2 regions of the Erwinia papayae genome follow, and region 2 is predicted to be linked to the other one. Evidence: predicted binding sites of a transcription regulator. Region 2 holds the regulator's gene; the other holds the start of a gene.
The links. Region 2 encodes LexA, which represses DNA repair genes until DNA is damaged. Its sites were predicted from a motif close to TNCTGTATGTACATACAGNA; they were not measured.

Region 1 (7,506 bases), on a different contig from region 2:
GCCTGAATACCGGCAATGCGCGCCGTGGCAAACACATCACCCTTGTGGTGACTGCCGTCGATGATCATCCGCAGGGTGCCGGGATGCATGACCACGAAGGCCTCTGCACGGGCTTCACGGACGGTCTCTTTTTTTGCCGAGACATCCACCATATGGGCTTCACCTGCGGCGTTAATGTGGGTCAGGTCAGACATGGTTCAGCACTTCTTCAGATGAGAAACAAAGTTGCAGGGGCGCGTGCGGGCATCGAGTTGCTGGCAGATGATCCTTTCCCAGGCACTCTCGCAGGCCCCGGTCGAACCGGGAACGGCGCAAATCAGCGTCTGATTTGCCATCCCGGCCAGCGCGCGGGACTGAAGGGTCGCGCTGGCAATCTCCTCCCAGGAGATCATCCGGAACAGCTCGCCAAATCCCTCGATTTCCCGATCAAACAGCGGCAGCAATGCTTCCGGCGTGCTGTTTTTGCTGTGGAAACCGGTGCCGCCATTGATGATTACCACCTGCACATTTTCGCTGGCGATCCAGCCAGATACCACGGCGCGGATCGCGTAGCGGTTATCGGCCACCAACGCCCTGTCTGCCAGCCGATGTCCCTCTTCACTCACTGTCTGTTGCAACCAGTCACCAGAGGTGTCACTGGCCACATCGCGGCTGTCCGAGACGGTGAGCAGAGCAATATTAAGCGGGATAAATTCAACCGTGGATTTTGCCATTACTGATCTCCTTAAGATTAGCCACCGAGATAAGAGAGATTTTGCGTGATGCCGGTATCTCCCTGGTGCAAAAAATGGGTCTGCTTTTTCCCCTGCAAAGCCTCAGTTATCCGTGCCTGCAACTGGTTGAGTTGATTATCTTCTGCCAGTAAATCACGCAGCGAAATGCCCCCGTCGCCAAACAGGCAGAGATGCAGCTTCCCGGTGGCCGACACGCGCAGGCGGTTACAACTGGCGCAGAAGTCTTTTTCGTAGGGCATGATCAGCCCCACTTCACCAAGGTAATCCGGATGACGAAACACCTGTGCCGGACCATCACTGCGCCCGCGAGGCTGGCAAACCCAGCCTTCCCGCAGCAGATGGTCACGGATAACGGTGCCGGCAACATGCTGCCGGCGGAACAGTTCGCCTCCGTCGCCGGTTTCCATAAGTTCGATAAAGCGCAGCTGAATGGCCCGGCGACGGATCCAGTCAAGAAAGGTTTGCAGGCTGTGAAGATTAATATGACGCATTAGCACGGCGTTGACTTTTACCTTGCTGAACCCGGCATCAAACGCCGCATCAATACCGCTCATCACCTGCTGAAATTTATCCTGTCCGGTAATGGCATGAAACTGTCGCGCGTCAAGGCTGTCGATGCTGACATTGAGTGCCGTCAGCCCGGCAGCGCGCCACTTTGCCACATCACGCGCCAGGCGGTAACCGTTGGTAGTCACCGCCAGCTGACGAATTTCAGAATTTTCGCGCACGGCAGCGATGATATCGGTAAAATCACGACGCAGTGAGGGTTCCCCGCCGGTGAGGCGAACTTTTTCCGTGCCCGCTGCCGCAAAAGCACGGGTTACCCGCCGGATTTCATCCAGTGAAAGGAAACTTTTGTTGGCTGTGCCCTGCGGTTTGTAACCATCAGGCAGGCAGTAGCTGCAACGAAAATTGCAGACATCAGTAATCGACAGACGCAGATAATAAAACCGGCGGTCGAAGCTATCGGTAAATTGTGGCACCAGTACACCTTTCCAGAGACGGGAGATGCAGGCATTTCTTTCTGCACCCTGGCAACAACAGTTGCGGCCGGGGCACCCTATCCGCAGACTTAGGTGCCAGGGCTAAGTGTGACTTACCGCAGGCCGGTAAGTCTTGGTGGCGAAATAGTACCGCTAATACAGCACGCTTACCAGTTCGGCATTACGCTATACATTTTGATATATAACGATTTTTTACCCCGTTTTTACCTCATGTCAGCGTAATATAAGAAAATAATGCCGTGTATTTTCCAGTAAATTCTTAACATTTGGACAAAATTCTATGCGTAATCGCACCTTAGCCGACCTTGACCGCGTGGTGGCACTGGGAGGCGGCCACGGACTTGGTCGCGTGATGTCGGCCCTATCTCCTCTGGGATCACGTCTGACCGGCATTGTTACCACCACGGATAATGGGGGTTCCACTGGACGTATCCGGCGCTCGGAAGGTGGCATCGCCTGGGGTGATATGCATAACTGCCTGAACCAGATGATCACTGAACCGGGTATTGCTTCCGCCATGTTCGAGTACCGTTTTTCCGGCAATGGTGAGCTGGCAGGACATAATCTGGGCAATCTGATGCTGAAGGCGCTGGATCATCTCAGCGTGCGGCCTCTGGAGGCGATCAATCTGATCCGTAATTTGCTGAAGGTGGATGCGTTTCTGATCCCCATGTCAGAACAGCCGGTTGACCTGGTCGCCATCGACAACGATGGTCATCAGATTTATGGCGAAACAGAAATTGATCAGATGCAGCAACCGCCGCAGGAGCTGATGTTATCGCCAACGGTCAACGCCACGCGGGAAGCCATTGAGGCCGTGGGCGAAGCGGATTTGATCCTGATAGGGCCCGGCAGCTTTTATACCAGCCTGATGCCGGTTCTGCTGATGCCGGAGATGGCGCAGGCATTGCGCCGTACGCCTGCGACTATGGTGTTTATTGGCAATCTTGGCAAAGAGTTAAGCCCGGCGGCCGCGCAGCTGACACTGTCAGACAAGCTGGCAATGATGGAAAAATACATTGGCAAAAAAGTCATTGATGCGGTGGTGATTGGGCCTGCGGTAAATGCCAGCAATGTCACCGATCGCCTGATTATTCAGCAACCACTGGAAGCGGCAGATATTCAGTACCGCCACGATCGTCAGTTACTTCACAGCGCGCTGGAACGCGCCGTTCAGTCGTTTGGCTGAATCATTTCGACCCTGTTGTCCGCTGAGCTTTATGGAGTGAGACGCCCGGCACTGCTGTCAGGCAGCGCCGGAACGGCAAAACCGGGCAGAAAAAATGGCTTGCTGATTGGTACGCTTTGTCGGCCGGAACCCAGTGGCCGTCCAGCCGGGGCTACGGCCACCCGACGGGCAGCTTCAGGAAGCCGCAATAAACAATTCACGCATCTGATGCAGCTGATCACGAACCTGCGCCGCTTCCTCAAACTCCAGATTCTGCGCATGCTCCTGCATTTTTGCCTCCAGCTCGTGGATTTTCTTCTGCAACCCTTTTGGCGACATATCCAGCGCCACCGCATCCTCTTCAACGATACTGCGGGAAGATTTGCCCCGGGATCTGGTTTTGTTCTTATTAATCCCCTGCCCCAGCTCCAGAATATCGGCAATTTTTTTGTTAAGCCCCTGCGGAACAATACCGTTCTGCTGATTATAAAGTTCCTGCTTTTCACGGCGACGCTCCGTCTCACCAATGGCTTTGCTCATGGATGGGGTGATCCGATCGCCGTAAAGAATGGCTTTGCCGTTCACATTACGCGCGGCGCGCCCGATAGTCTGAATCAACGAGCGTTCAGAACGCAGGAAGCCCTCTTTATCGGCATCCAGAATCGCCACCAGCGAGACTTCCGGCATATCCAGCCCTTCTCTCAGCAGGTTGATCCCCACCAGAACATCAAATTTACCCAGTCTGAGGTCACGGATAATCTCCACACGCTCGACGGTATCAATATCCGAATGCAGATAGCGCACCCGTTCGCCGTGCTCTTCAAGATATTCGGTCAAATCTTCCGCCATCCGTTTGGTCAGCACGGTGACCAGCACACGTTCGTTAATCGCCACCCTTTTACGAATTTCCGACAGCAGGTCGTCTACCTGGGTCGCGACGGGCCGGACTTCAACCAGTGGATCAAGCAGCCCGGTTGGACGCACCACCTGATCGATGATTTCACCACCGGACTTCTCAAGTTCATAATTGCCGGGTGTGGCAGAGACATAAATAGTTTGCGGTGCCAGCGCTTCAAACTCTTCAAATTTCATGGGTCGGTTGTCCAGCGCAGAAGGCAGCCGGAAACCATACTCCACCAGCGTCTCCTTACGCGCCCTGTCCCCACGATACATGCCGCCAATCTGCGGAATGGTTACGTGCGACTCATCAATCACCAGTAAACCGTCAGCGGGAAGATAGTCAAACAGCGTCGGCGGGGGTTCGCCAGGCCCGCGGCCCGACAGATAGCGTGAGTAGTTCTCAATGCCCGAGCAGTAACCCAGCTCATTCATCATTTCAAGATCAAACTGGGTCCGCTGAGACAGCCGCTGTTCTTCCAGCAGTTTATTGTTTGCCAGCAGGTTTTTACGCCTGTCGGACAGTTCCACTTTGATCTCTTCCATCGCCTGAAGAATACGCTCGCGCGGGGTAACATAGTGCGTTTTTGGATAAATGGTATAACGCGGGATCACCGAATCAATCTGCCCGGTCAGGGGATCGAAGATTGACAGCCGTTCAACCTCTTCATCAAACAGCTCGACCCGCAGCGCGTAGTCATCAGACTCTGCCGGGAAAATATCAATCACCTCACCGCGCACGCGAAAGGTGCCGCGCTGAAAAGCCTGATCGTTACGGGTATATTGCAGTTCCGCCAGTCTGCGCAGGATGGCGCGTTGATCGATGACCATTCCGCGCGTCAGGTGCAGCATCATCTTCAGATAAAGATCGGGGTCGCCCAGACCGTAAATTGCCGATACGGAGGCGACCACGATGACATCGCGGCGCTCCAGCAGCGCTTTGGTGGCGGAAAGGCGCATCTGCTCGATATGTTCATTAACTGACGCATCTTTTTCAATGAAGGTATCAGAACTGGGCACATAAGCCTCAGGCTGATAATAGTCGTAGTAAGAAACAAAATACTCCACGGCGTTATCCGGAAAAAATTCCTTCATCTCACCGTAAAGCTGAGCTGCTAAGGTTTTATTGGGTGCCAGTACCATAGTGGGACGGTTAAGATCGGCAATCACATTGGCGACGGTAAAGGTTTTACCTGAGCCGGTTACGCCGAGCAGCGTCTGATGAGCCAGACCGTCCTCCAGTCCCTCTTCAAGGCGGCGGATGGCTTCAGGCTGGTCGCCGGAAGGTTTGAATTCGGAGTTGAGTTTAAAAACTTTGCTCATTACAAGGCTACCCGCATAAAAATTACATCCACCGGATTCTGATTTTACTCTGCCCTGACATTTTTTCCAGAAAAAAATACTGGATATAATTACAGTTGTGTTGCATGATGTTTATCCACTGTTGGGAAAATGATTTTTGAAAATGCGCGCAATGTTTCCCCCTTCCCCTGCACGGCATTTTATCCCCAGGGGGGGGCCATGCTTTAACATTTGTCAAGATGTGCTGACAAAATGCCTGAGTTGGTATCAGGTGGCGTTTCCTGTCGCTTGCTTTTATTCAAAATATTGAAATATAACAACTTTATATTTTAGTTAAGTTTCGCACCAACTTAAGCGCAGCCCGCACCCGCTCTCGTTTCTCGCAGGTTTTCAGCCGTTCATGCACAAGTTTATCCACAGGAATAGTGGATAACTGATTACAGCGCCTGAGCCGTCTGATGTGTATAAATTGTTCCAGCGCCATAAAGCAGGCGGCAAATATTTTTTTTTGAATTTTTTTTTCCGGCTCGTAAGTATTAGCGGGACTGAACTGCATATTTACAGAATAAGTACTACTTTTTTTTTCAGTTTTTTGCTGGCCTTTTTTACCCCCTGGCTCTTTCCGTCGTGCTGGAGAAGAGGTGGCAGGCACCACAAAAGTGCAGATGAAAATGACCTGGGGCAATTGTTTAACAATTCTGACCATTAACGCGGCTGATTATTTACTTTATTACCCTGTTTCGGTGTTTTTGAAAACTGGCCCGTTAGTTGCATGATTTACCACAACCGCCCTGTGCAGAGACGCGGGAAACAACAACCGCAGGCCATGCGCAGCTAAGACCGTTAGCCAGACAGCGGAAAGTGGATGCAATCAGGTGCGATCTAAAACTGTATGAAGGAGAGTGTCAGATGCTCAGCTTACGTTCAATCAACCAGTTCTACGGGCAAAATCACATTCTCTGGGACGTAGATCTGGATTTGCCTCCTGGCACCTGTACCGGCGTGCTGGGGCAGTCAGGAATGGGTAAAACCACCCTGGTTAACTGCATCATGGGCCATCTGCCCATTAACAGCGGCTCGATGATCTGGCAGGAGGCGAATCTGCCACCGCAGAATTTGCTGCTACAACCGATGGAACAGCGTGCAGCGTTAGGCATTGGCTATGTGCCACAGGGGCGGCAGATTTTCTCGCAGTTAAGCGTGGAAGAAAACCTGCAAATTGCCCTGCTGGCAGGCGCGGGCCATGAACGTCATCGCGCCATTCCTCAGATGGTTTATGACCTGTTTCCCGCACTCTATTCCCTGCGACACCAGCGCAGCGGTGAGTTAATGCCTGACCAGCAGCAGCAGCTGGCGCTGGCCAGAGCGCTGGTGTTAAAGCCAAAGTTGTTAATTCTCGATGAGCCAACGGAGGGGATGTCGCCCTGGCTGGAAGAAGAAATGGGTAATCTGATCCACCGGCTGAATCACGATTTTGGTCTGACTATCCTGCTACTGGAACAACGCATTTCATTTATTCGCCGCGTGGCCGACTATTTTTTACTGCTGCACCGTGGGCGCAATGTTGCTCATGGCAGGGTTGCCCAGTTGGATGAACGCATTATTAATACCTGGCTGACGGTGACATGATTGTTTTCAGCCAGACACCTGTATGGATGCGCAGATCCGCTGCCAGTTTGTTCCCGAAACACCCGGGCTGAATATCAGACATTATTCAGCCCGGAAACCTGTTGCTGCATGACTTTTACGCAGAATGAGCCTCAGATACGTCGGGATCAGCAGGATAAATATCGGTAACGATGAACCGAGTCCCGTACCTCTGATTCAGATCCGTTCTCTGCTTGTTTTACACTCACCGTAAAAGCTGAGCGCTAAAATCAAAACAGCTAAATGGATTTTTCAATCTTCAGATATTTCTGTCACCTGGCAGCTATCATATTCAGACGGGCGATATTTTTCCCTGCCCACAACGCCATACTTAACAGAACAATCGTTCTGAAAAATATCTCTTTTCGGTTCAGGCTTTTCCAGGTTTAACTTCCTGTATATAGCAGGAAGTTAAATATCAGTTTTATCGCCACTTCCATCTATACCATCATAGTCGTCGCCATATTGGTCGCCATAGTCATATCCATCTCCACTCGAGGCCAGCTCGATTTTATCAGAACTGAAGTTCATTTCAGGAGAATTGGCATATTCAGACTGCCAGCCGGAATAAGCCTGTGAAATACCCTTTTCCAGACCTGAAATTGTGCTCATATCGCAACTGTTATCAGGTTTCAGGCCATCAGGCAGCCCTCCATCATGACTGTTATTTTCACCAAAAAACCGGTGACAGACTAAATAGCCCACTCCACAAGCGGCAACTGCTGTTGCTGAATACATAAAAATTTTTTCATAG
Region 2 (7,506 bases):
ACCTTCCACAACCGTCATATCGTCGTCAGTCAGCTTGCCCCATTTCTCTTTCACTTTACCTTTAATCTGTTTCCAGTTACCGCTGGCTTCATCTTTATTCATGGCATTATTCCTTCAATCAGATCTTAACGGATTTAGTGATATCGTCCCAGCAAAACGCTTAACAACAAAATGAAACGCTACAAAAATGCTGAACTTATGGTTAATTCTAGCTGGAATCTGGCAAACTTCCTGCGCAAAACTTCCGGAGGAATAACCTGAAAAATAAATTGGGGAAAAAATCATGAAAATAAAAGACTTGCATCAGTGCCGCATAGGGTAACAAGATATGTCATCAGGCAAACCAGCTGCTGTTCTGCCAGTGTCGTCGCCAGATTAGCCATAACGTCAGACCACGTAAAAGCAGGAAAACCGTTACCGCCAGCCACAGACCATGATTTCCCAGCAGCGGTACACTAAACAGCGTCAGACCGAAGCCAGCCGCTGCCACCACCATACCGTTACGCATCTCTCTGGCTCGTGTTGCCCCAATAAACATGCCATCAAGCAGATAGCACCAGACACCGCAAACAGGCATTAATATTTGCCAGAACAGGTAAGCATCTGCCTGCTGCCGCAATTCAGCAATTGAAGTCAGTAAAGCCACAATATGCGGGCCGGCAATGGCATATATCAGCGAAAAAAATAGCGCCACCAGTCCTGCCTGACGGCAGGCTGCATGCCATACACGCAGCAGATCCTTGCCGTCGCGGGCACCATATGCCTCACCCGAACAGGCCTCGACGGCGTAAGCAAATCCGTCCAGTGCATAGGCGGTAAAGGTCAGGAACATCAGCAGTACGGCGTTGACCGCCACCACCTCACTACCGAGGCGTGCCCCAAGAATGGTCATTGACAGAAAACACAGTTGAAGCATCAGCGAGCGCAGCATAATGTCACGATTCAGCCGCAGTAGCCGTGACAGATCGCCCTGCCATGCTGTCAGTAACATAGCCAGTGTGATGCCACGTAACCGGATCACCCGCCCTGCCATGTATAACCCGATTATCAGTGAGCAGTATTCAGCAATCACGGTTGCCATAGCAGCCCCCTGCACCCCCCACTTCAGGCCGATAACCAGCCACACATCCAGTACGATATTGACCAGGTTTCCCACCACCAGCAGGATAACCGGAGCACGGGCATACTGTACGCCCAGCAGCCAGCCCAACAGCACCAGGTTGGCGAGGGTGGCAGGGGCGCTCAGCCAGCGAATATTCAGGAACTGCACGGCCTGATGCAATACCGCAGGGTCGCCACCGATAACCGTCAGGGCAAGATGATTAAGCGGTGATTTGAACAGGATCAGGATGGTTCCGGCCATCAGCGCGATAAGTAGCGGCTGAATCAGCGCACGAGCCAGCACAGTTTTATCTCTCGCGCCAAACGCCTGAGCTGTCAGTCCGGTGGTACTCATCCGCAGAAAAAGAAACAACATAAACAGAAAGCTGGTAATGGTGGTGCCGACGGCCACACCGCCAAGATAGCTGGAATTATCAAGGTGGCCTGTCACAGCGGTATCAACCAGACCCAGCAGCGGCACGCTGACATTGGAAAGGATCATCGGCAATGCCAGCCGCCAGAGGTGCTTATCAGAGGAGCTGAATAATCGCATCATCGCCCACTGCGTAACGGATTCACCATTCAGCCCTCACTCCAGACGGAACGGTGACCAGTCAAGCTGCATGATTATTGTTGCGCGAGGCATTACAACCAGTTGCCGTTACGGATGACGCCCACTGCCAGACCTTCGATGGACAGGCTTTGCTTATTAAGATCGACAACAATCGGTTGGAATTCGTTATTTTCCGGCAAAAGATGGACCACGTTGCCCTGTTTTTTCAGACGCTTGACGGTAACTTCATCGTCAATCCGTGCCACCACAACCTGGCCGTTACGCACATCCTGCGTTTTATGTACCGCCAGCAGATCGCCATCCATAATACCGATATCTTTCATCGACATACCGCTGACACGCAGGAGAAAATCCGCCCCCGGTTTAAACAGGCCAGGATCAACCTGATAGTGCCCTTCAATATGCTGTTCGGCTAACAGCGGCTCACCGGCGGCCACACGGCCTATCAGTGGCAGACCTTCTTCTTCTTCCATCATCAAACGGATTCCCCGTGAGGCTCCGGAGACAATTTCAATCACGCCTTTACGCGCCAGAGCCTTGAGGTGTTCTTCCGCCGCATTGGGGGAGCGGAAACCAAGCCGGGTGGCAATTTCTGCCCGCGTGGGTGGCATGCCGGTCTGGTTAATGTGATCACGTATCAGGTCATAAACCTGTTGCTGCCTTGCCGTTAATGCTTTCATCCCGCCCCCTGGTTGTTTATACAGTCGACTGTGATTATATACAGGTATTTGCGCGTTGGAAACCAAAATTCAGGCAAAAAACAGTCATTTGTCAGATTATGCGAGCGCTAACGAAAATAGCTGACTAACAAGGTGACCCAGACGAAAATCGCCAGCATGATAGCCAGCAACACTGCGGCGGAGCCCATATCCTTGGCCCGGCCAGATAGCAGATGGAAGTTGCTGCCCGTCCGATCCACCACGGCTTCAATCGCGCTGTTGATCATCTCAACGATCATCACCAGCACGACAGAGCCTATCAGTAAAACACGCGTGACGGCGTCGACGTTCAGCCAGCAGGCAACGATAACCGCCACGACAGCCACTACGGCCTCCTGACGAAAAGCAGCCTCGTTCTGCCATGCGGCGCGAAGACCTTTCCATGAGTAGCCTGCTGCTTTTATGATGCGGGTCAATCCGCTGACACGGTTTGCCATAGGGGTAAAACCTTTATGTGATAATGACGTCATTAACTGGAGATAGCACATTTTGTAACACCAAAGATCTCAATGGCGCTTTCTGGTATGCTTGCGGCGTTTTGCTAACAAGAGGCTTCATATTGTCTATGTCAGGTTGGCGTAAGTTTTATTATAACATACTGAATTTACCGGTTAAATTTCTGGTAAAGAGTAAAGCAATCCCTGCTGAGCCGATTGCTGAACTGGGGCTGGACACCTCACGTCCTATTATGTATGTGCTGCCATACGATTCAAAGGCCGATCTACTGGCCCTGCGCGAGCAGTGCCGCAAGCAGGAACTCCCCGACCCGCTGGAACCTCTGGAAATCGATGGTACGGTACTGCCACGCCACGTATTTATTCATGATGGTCCCCGCGTATTCCCCTACTTTGTACCAAATCTTGAATCGGTGAAGCTGTTTCACGATTATCTGGATTTACACCGCAGTAACCCGCGTCTTGACGTGCAAATGGTGCCTGTTTCGGTGATGTTTGGCCGGGCGCCGGGCCGTGAAGTCCAGGGTGAAGAACAGCCCCATTTGCGGGTGCTGAACGGCATTCAGAAATTTTTTGCCGTACTCTGGCTGGGCCGGGACAGCTTTGTGCGTTTTTCTCCCATTGTCTCTTTGCGCCGGATGGCCACGGAGCACGGCACCGACAAAACTATTGCCCAGAAGCTGGCAAGAGTCGCGAGTATGCACTTCGCCCGCCAGCGACTGGCCGCCATCGGGCCTCGTCTGCCCGTACGTCAGGATTTATTCAACAAGCTGTTGCAGTCCAAAGCGATTGCTAAAGCAATAGAAGATGAAGCGCGCAGTAAAAAAATCTCCCGCGAGAAAGCACAGCAAAATGCCGTCGAACTGATGGAAGAGATCGCGGCCGATTTTTCTTATGAAGCTATCCGCCTGACCGACCGTGTGATGGGCTGGCTGTGGAGCAAGCTCTATCAGGGCATTAACGTCAACGGCGGTGAACGCGTGCTTCAGCTGGCGCAGGACGGACATGAAATCGTCTACGTCCCCTGCCACCGCAGCCACATGGATTATCTGCTGCTCTCCTACGTGCTCTATCATCAGGGACTGGTGCCGCCGCACATTGCCGCCGGGATCAACCTTAACTTCTGGCCCGCCGGGCCCATTTTCCGCCGCCTTGGTGCTTTCTTTATTCGCCGCACCTTCAAGGGTAATAAGCTCTATTCCACCGTATTTCGCGAATATCTCGGCGAACTGTTTACCCGTGGCTATTCCGTTGAATACTTCGTTGAAGGCGGGCGCTCCCGCACTGGCCGCCTGTTGGATCCAAAAACCGGCACGCTGTCGATGACTATCCAGGCCATGCTTCGTGGGGGTAATCGTCCTATTACCCTGGTGCCGATTTATATTGGTTATGAGCATGTGATGGAGGTGGGAACCTACGCCAAAGAGCTGCGTGGTGCGACCAAGGAGAAAGAAGGCTTTGTGCAGATGGTGCACGGCTTGCGTAAGTTGCGCAATCTCGGCCAGGGCTATGTCAACTTCGGTGAACCTCTGCCGCTGGTAAGTTATCTGAACAAGCATGTTCCGGAATGGCGTGAGGCCATTGACCCGCTGGAGTCACAACGTCCGGCGTGGCTGACGCCAGCGGTAAACGATATCGCTCAGCGGGTGATGGTGCGGATCAACAATGCCGGGGCAGCCAACGCCATGAACCTGTGTGTAACGGCACTGCTCTCTTCACGTCAGCGCTCACTGACCCGCGAGCAGATGATCGATCAATTAAGCTGCTATACCCAGCTGATGCGCAATGTGCCTTATTCGCCAGATGCAACGGTGCCAGAGATGACGCCAGAGAAGCTGCTGGATCATGCTCTGGGGATGAATAAGTTCGAAATTGAGCAGGATAACATTGGTGAAATCATTGTATTGCCACGCGAGCAGGCGGTACTGATGACCTACTACCGTAACAATATTCACCATATGCTGGTGATGCCTTCGGTCATCGCCGTGATCCTGATGCAACATCGCGAGATAACCCGTGCCGAACTGCTCCGTCAGGTCAGCGTCATTTATCCGATGCTGAAAACTGAGCTGTTCCTGCGTTGGGAAAAAGAAGCGCTGCCATCCTTACTGGATGCGCTGGTCAGTGAGATGGCCCGACAGAATCTGCTGAATGCCGATGAACATACCCTGCGTCTGAGCACCTTGCGTTTCCATACGTTGCAACTCCTCGCCGCCGGAGTGCGGGAGACGCTGCAACGCTACGCTATTACCTTTTCAATCCTCAGCGCTAATCCATCCATTAATCGTGGCACGCTGGAAAAAGAGAGCCGCACTATGGCTCAGCGTTTATCGGTGCTGCACGGGATTAATGCGCCTGAATTCTTCGACAAAGCGGTGTTTTCCACGCTGGTACTGACGCTGCGTGATGAGGGTTATATCAGTGATACCGGTGATGCGTTGGTTGAACAGACGCAAAAGGTTTACCAGATGCTGGCAGATTTGATTACTCAGGAAGTCAGAATGACCATTGAGAGTGCGGTGGCACACGAATAGGCGTTGAGCGCAGGCTGAGCGCGCAGTGCCTCAGCCCGGCCAGTACATCAAGCTGAGGCTCGCACGCCAGGGACGGCACCATCGACGGACAATTCTTTTTCATCCGACGTTAACCCTCCCTTAACCGTGGCTACTCACAGCCAGCCTGCAACAGGCCCTGTACTCAGTGCAATGCCAACAAACAGCACCAGTCCGACGTAATTATTATTGAGAAAAGCCTGGAAACAGGCATCCCGATCCCGACCGACGATCAGCCTTTGTTGGTGAATAAACAAGGTGCCAGCCAGCAAAACTGACCAGTAAAACGCCCCACCCAGCTGCATCATCCAGCCCGTCAGCGCCATCAGCATCAGTGTGGCAAATTGCAGTAAGCCAATAATCAGCTTGTCAAAACGACCAAATAAAATGGCGGTGGATTTTACGCCAATACGTAAATCATCATCACGGTCCACCATCGCATACTGAGTGTCATACGCCACCGTCCAGCAGATATTGGCGAAGAATAACAGCCAGCAGGCAAGTGGCACAGACTCACTCACCGCCGCCCAGCCCATTGGAATAGCCCAGCCGAACGCCGCGCCCAGCACCACCTGTGGCAGGTGGGTGTAACGCTTCATAAAAGGATACATCCAGGCCAGAGCCAGACCACCAAACGATAACCAGATGGTCATCGCATTCATGGTCAACACCAGACAGAATGAAATCAGTACCAGCCCGGCAAATAACCAGCGGGCCTCTCTGGAGGTGACGGCACCGCTGGGCAGCGGGCGTGAGCGGGTGCGTTTAACATGACCATCAATTTTACGGTCGGCAAAATCATTCACCACGCAACCAGCGGCACGCATAAAAAAAACGCCCAGCACAAAGACCAGCAGTATGTTTAGCGGCGGGATTTTCCCCCCTGCCAGCCACAGCGCCCACAGTGTCGGCCACAGCAGCAGCAGCGAGCCGATAGGCTTATCGATACGCATCAGACGGCTGTATGCCTGAAATTTATTTATTGGCAGACTTCTTTCCACGCTACAGGCTCCCTTCCGCCAGCTCCGGCCAGTACAACGGCGCAGGCGGTAAAAACAGTTCGGTCAGTAATAAAGGCTTGCCGGAAAGACGTAAACGCGAACGACGCCCCCACAGCCCCTCCACCTGACCCGGCTCAATAAAATCGCGCGTCAGCGTTGATGAAGCAAACAGATAGCGGCCCAGGGGACGTGTTCCCAGTCGTTGCAGCATCTGCTCCGGGCCATTGAGCGTCGATTCTGGCACGACGGTGCGACCAGCCAGCCACGGCACATCGTCGCCACAGAGAAGGATTTCCCGCAGCCAGTAACGCGGCTCCTGCGGCAGCAGCGCCCCTTCTTCCCCCAACTGGACGGCACTGATAAATCCCTCATGCTGTACCTTTACCGAAACCTGCTGGCAATGGTTTTCGAAGCGACGGGTCATGGAATCCTCCTCCAGCAGCCATTCAAGTAGCGCCGTGGTCAACAGGGGGGAGGATACGGGTAGCCATGCGAGGGCGCGCAGTTGCAACAGCGCGTTATCGTTCATTGGCTTCTCCGGAAAATAGACAGGGGGTCACAGTGTAGCGTAGTGCGCAGCCGAGAACACCTGGCGTTAAACAGAATTTTAAGGCGTGGATTTTTCTGCCAACGGCTCGTTGCTTCCCCCATTACATCCGCGCTGGCAGGTATAACGCCGCTAAGCAGGCGTTATTTCGCCGCGATAACCGGGAGGATTATCAGGACCGCGTCCGTTGATCAAACAGATTGTCTGTCTGTGTCGCCAGTACACCACTAATCAGCGCCACGGGTTGATAAAACTCTCGCGCCCTGAAAGCAACTTCAGCTGCCGGGATATCAATCTGCCCAATACCTGATGCGCGAATTTTTTGCACCGAACTGGCCCAGACAACCCGCTTTATCCCTGCCCATGCAATGGCAGACATGCACATATAACAGGGTTCTCCCGTAGTGTAAAGCGTCATCTGCTGCCATCCCTGGTTACCGTGTTTGTGGACATAGTCGTTAATTGCCACCATTTCGCCGTGAAATGTCGGATTCTCAGCACCGGTATTTACCCCTTCGCTGAAGATTTTTCCTGACTGAAGATCGGCAATGATTGCG

Region 1: a site for LexA is predicted at 5,204-5,223, ahead of uvrB (excinuclease ABC subunit UvrB). Genes of this name have one in related genera too.

What each region holds. Positions count from the first base shown of each region.
Region 1 is NZ_JBZCHT010000009.1:1,776,466-1,783,971, forward strand. It holds gene moaC (cyclic pyranopterin monophosphate synthase MoaC) at 1-194, opposite strand, end outside; gene moaB (molybdenum cofactor biosynthesis protein B) at 198-713, opposite strand; gene moaA (GTP 3',8-cyclase MoaA) at 731-1,720, opposite strand; molybdenum cofactor riboswitch at 1,707-1,837, opposite strand; gene AC3RPL_RS13200 (gluconeogenesis factor YvcK family protein) at 2,019-2,927, shown strand; gene uvrB (excinuclease ABC subunit UvrB) at 3,102-5,126, opposite strand; gene AC3RPL_RS13210 (hypothetical protein) at 5,428-5,811, opposite strand; gene AC3RPL_RS13215 (ABC transporter ATP-binding protein) at 6,015-6,734, shown strand; gene AC3RPL_RS13220 (hypothetical protein) at 7,164-7,490, opposite strand.
Region 2 is NZ_JBZCHT010000013.1:21,753-29,258, forward strand. It holds gene AC3RPL_RS16260 (CsbD family protein) at 1-102, opposite strand, end outside; gene dinF (MATE family efflux transporter DinF) at 335-1,654, opposite strand; gene lexA (transcriptional repressor LexA) at 1,747-2,355, opposite strand; gene AC3RPL_RS16275 (diacylglycerol kinase) at 2,463-2,831, opposite strand; gene plsB (glycerol-3-phosphate 1-O-acyltransferase PlsB) at 2,960-5,383, shown strand; gene ubiA (4-hydroxybenzoate octaprenyltransferase) at 5,518-6,384, opposite strand; gene ubiC (chorismate lyase) at 6,404-6,931, opposite strand; gene AC3RPL_RS16295 (nucleoside deaminase) at 7,122-7,506, opposite strand, start outside.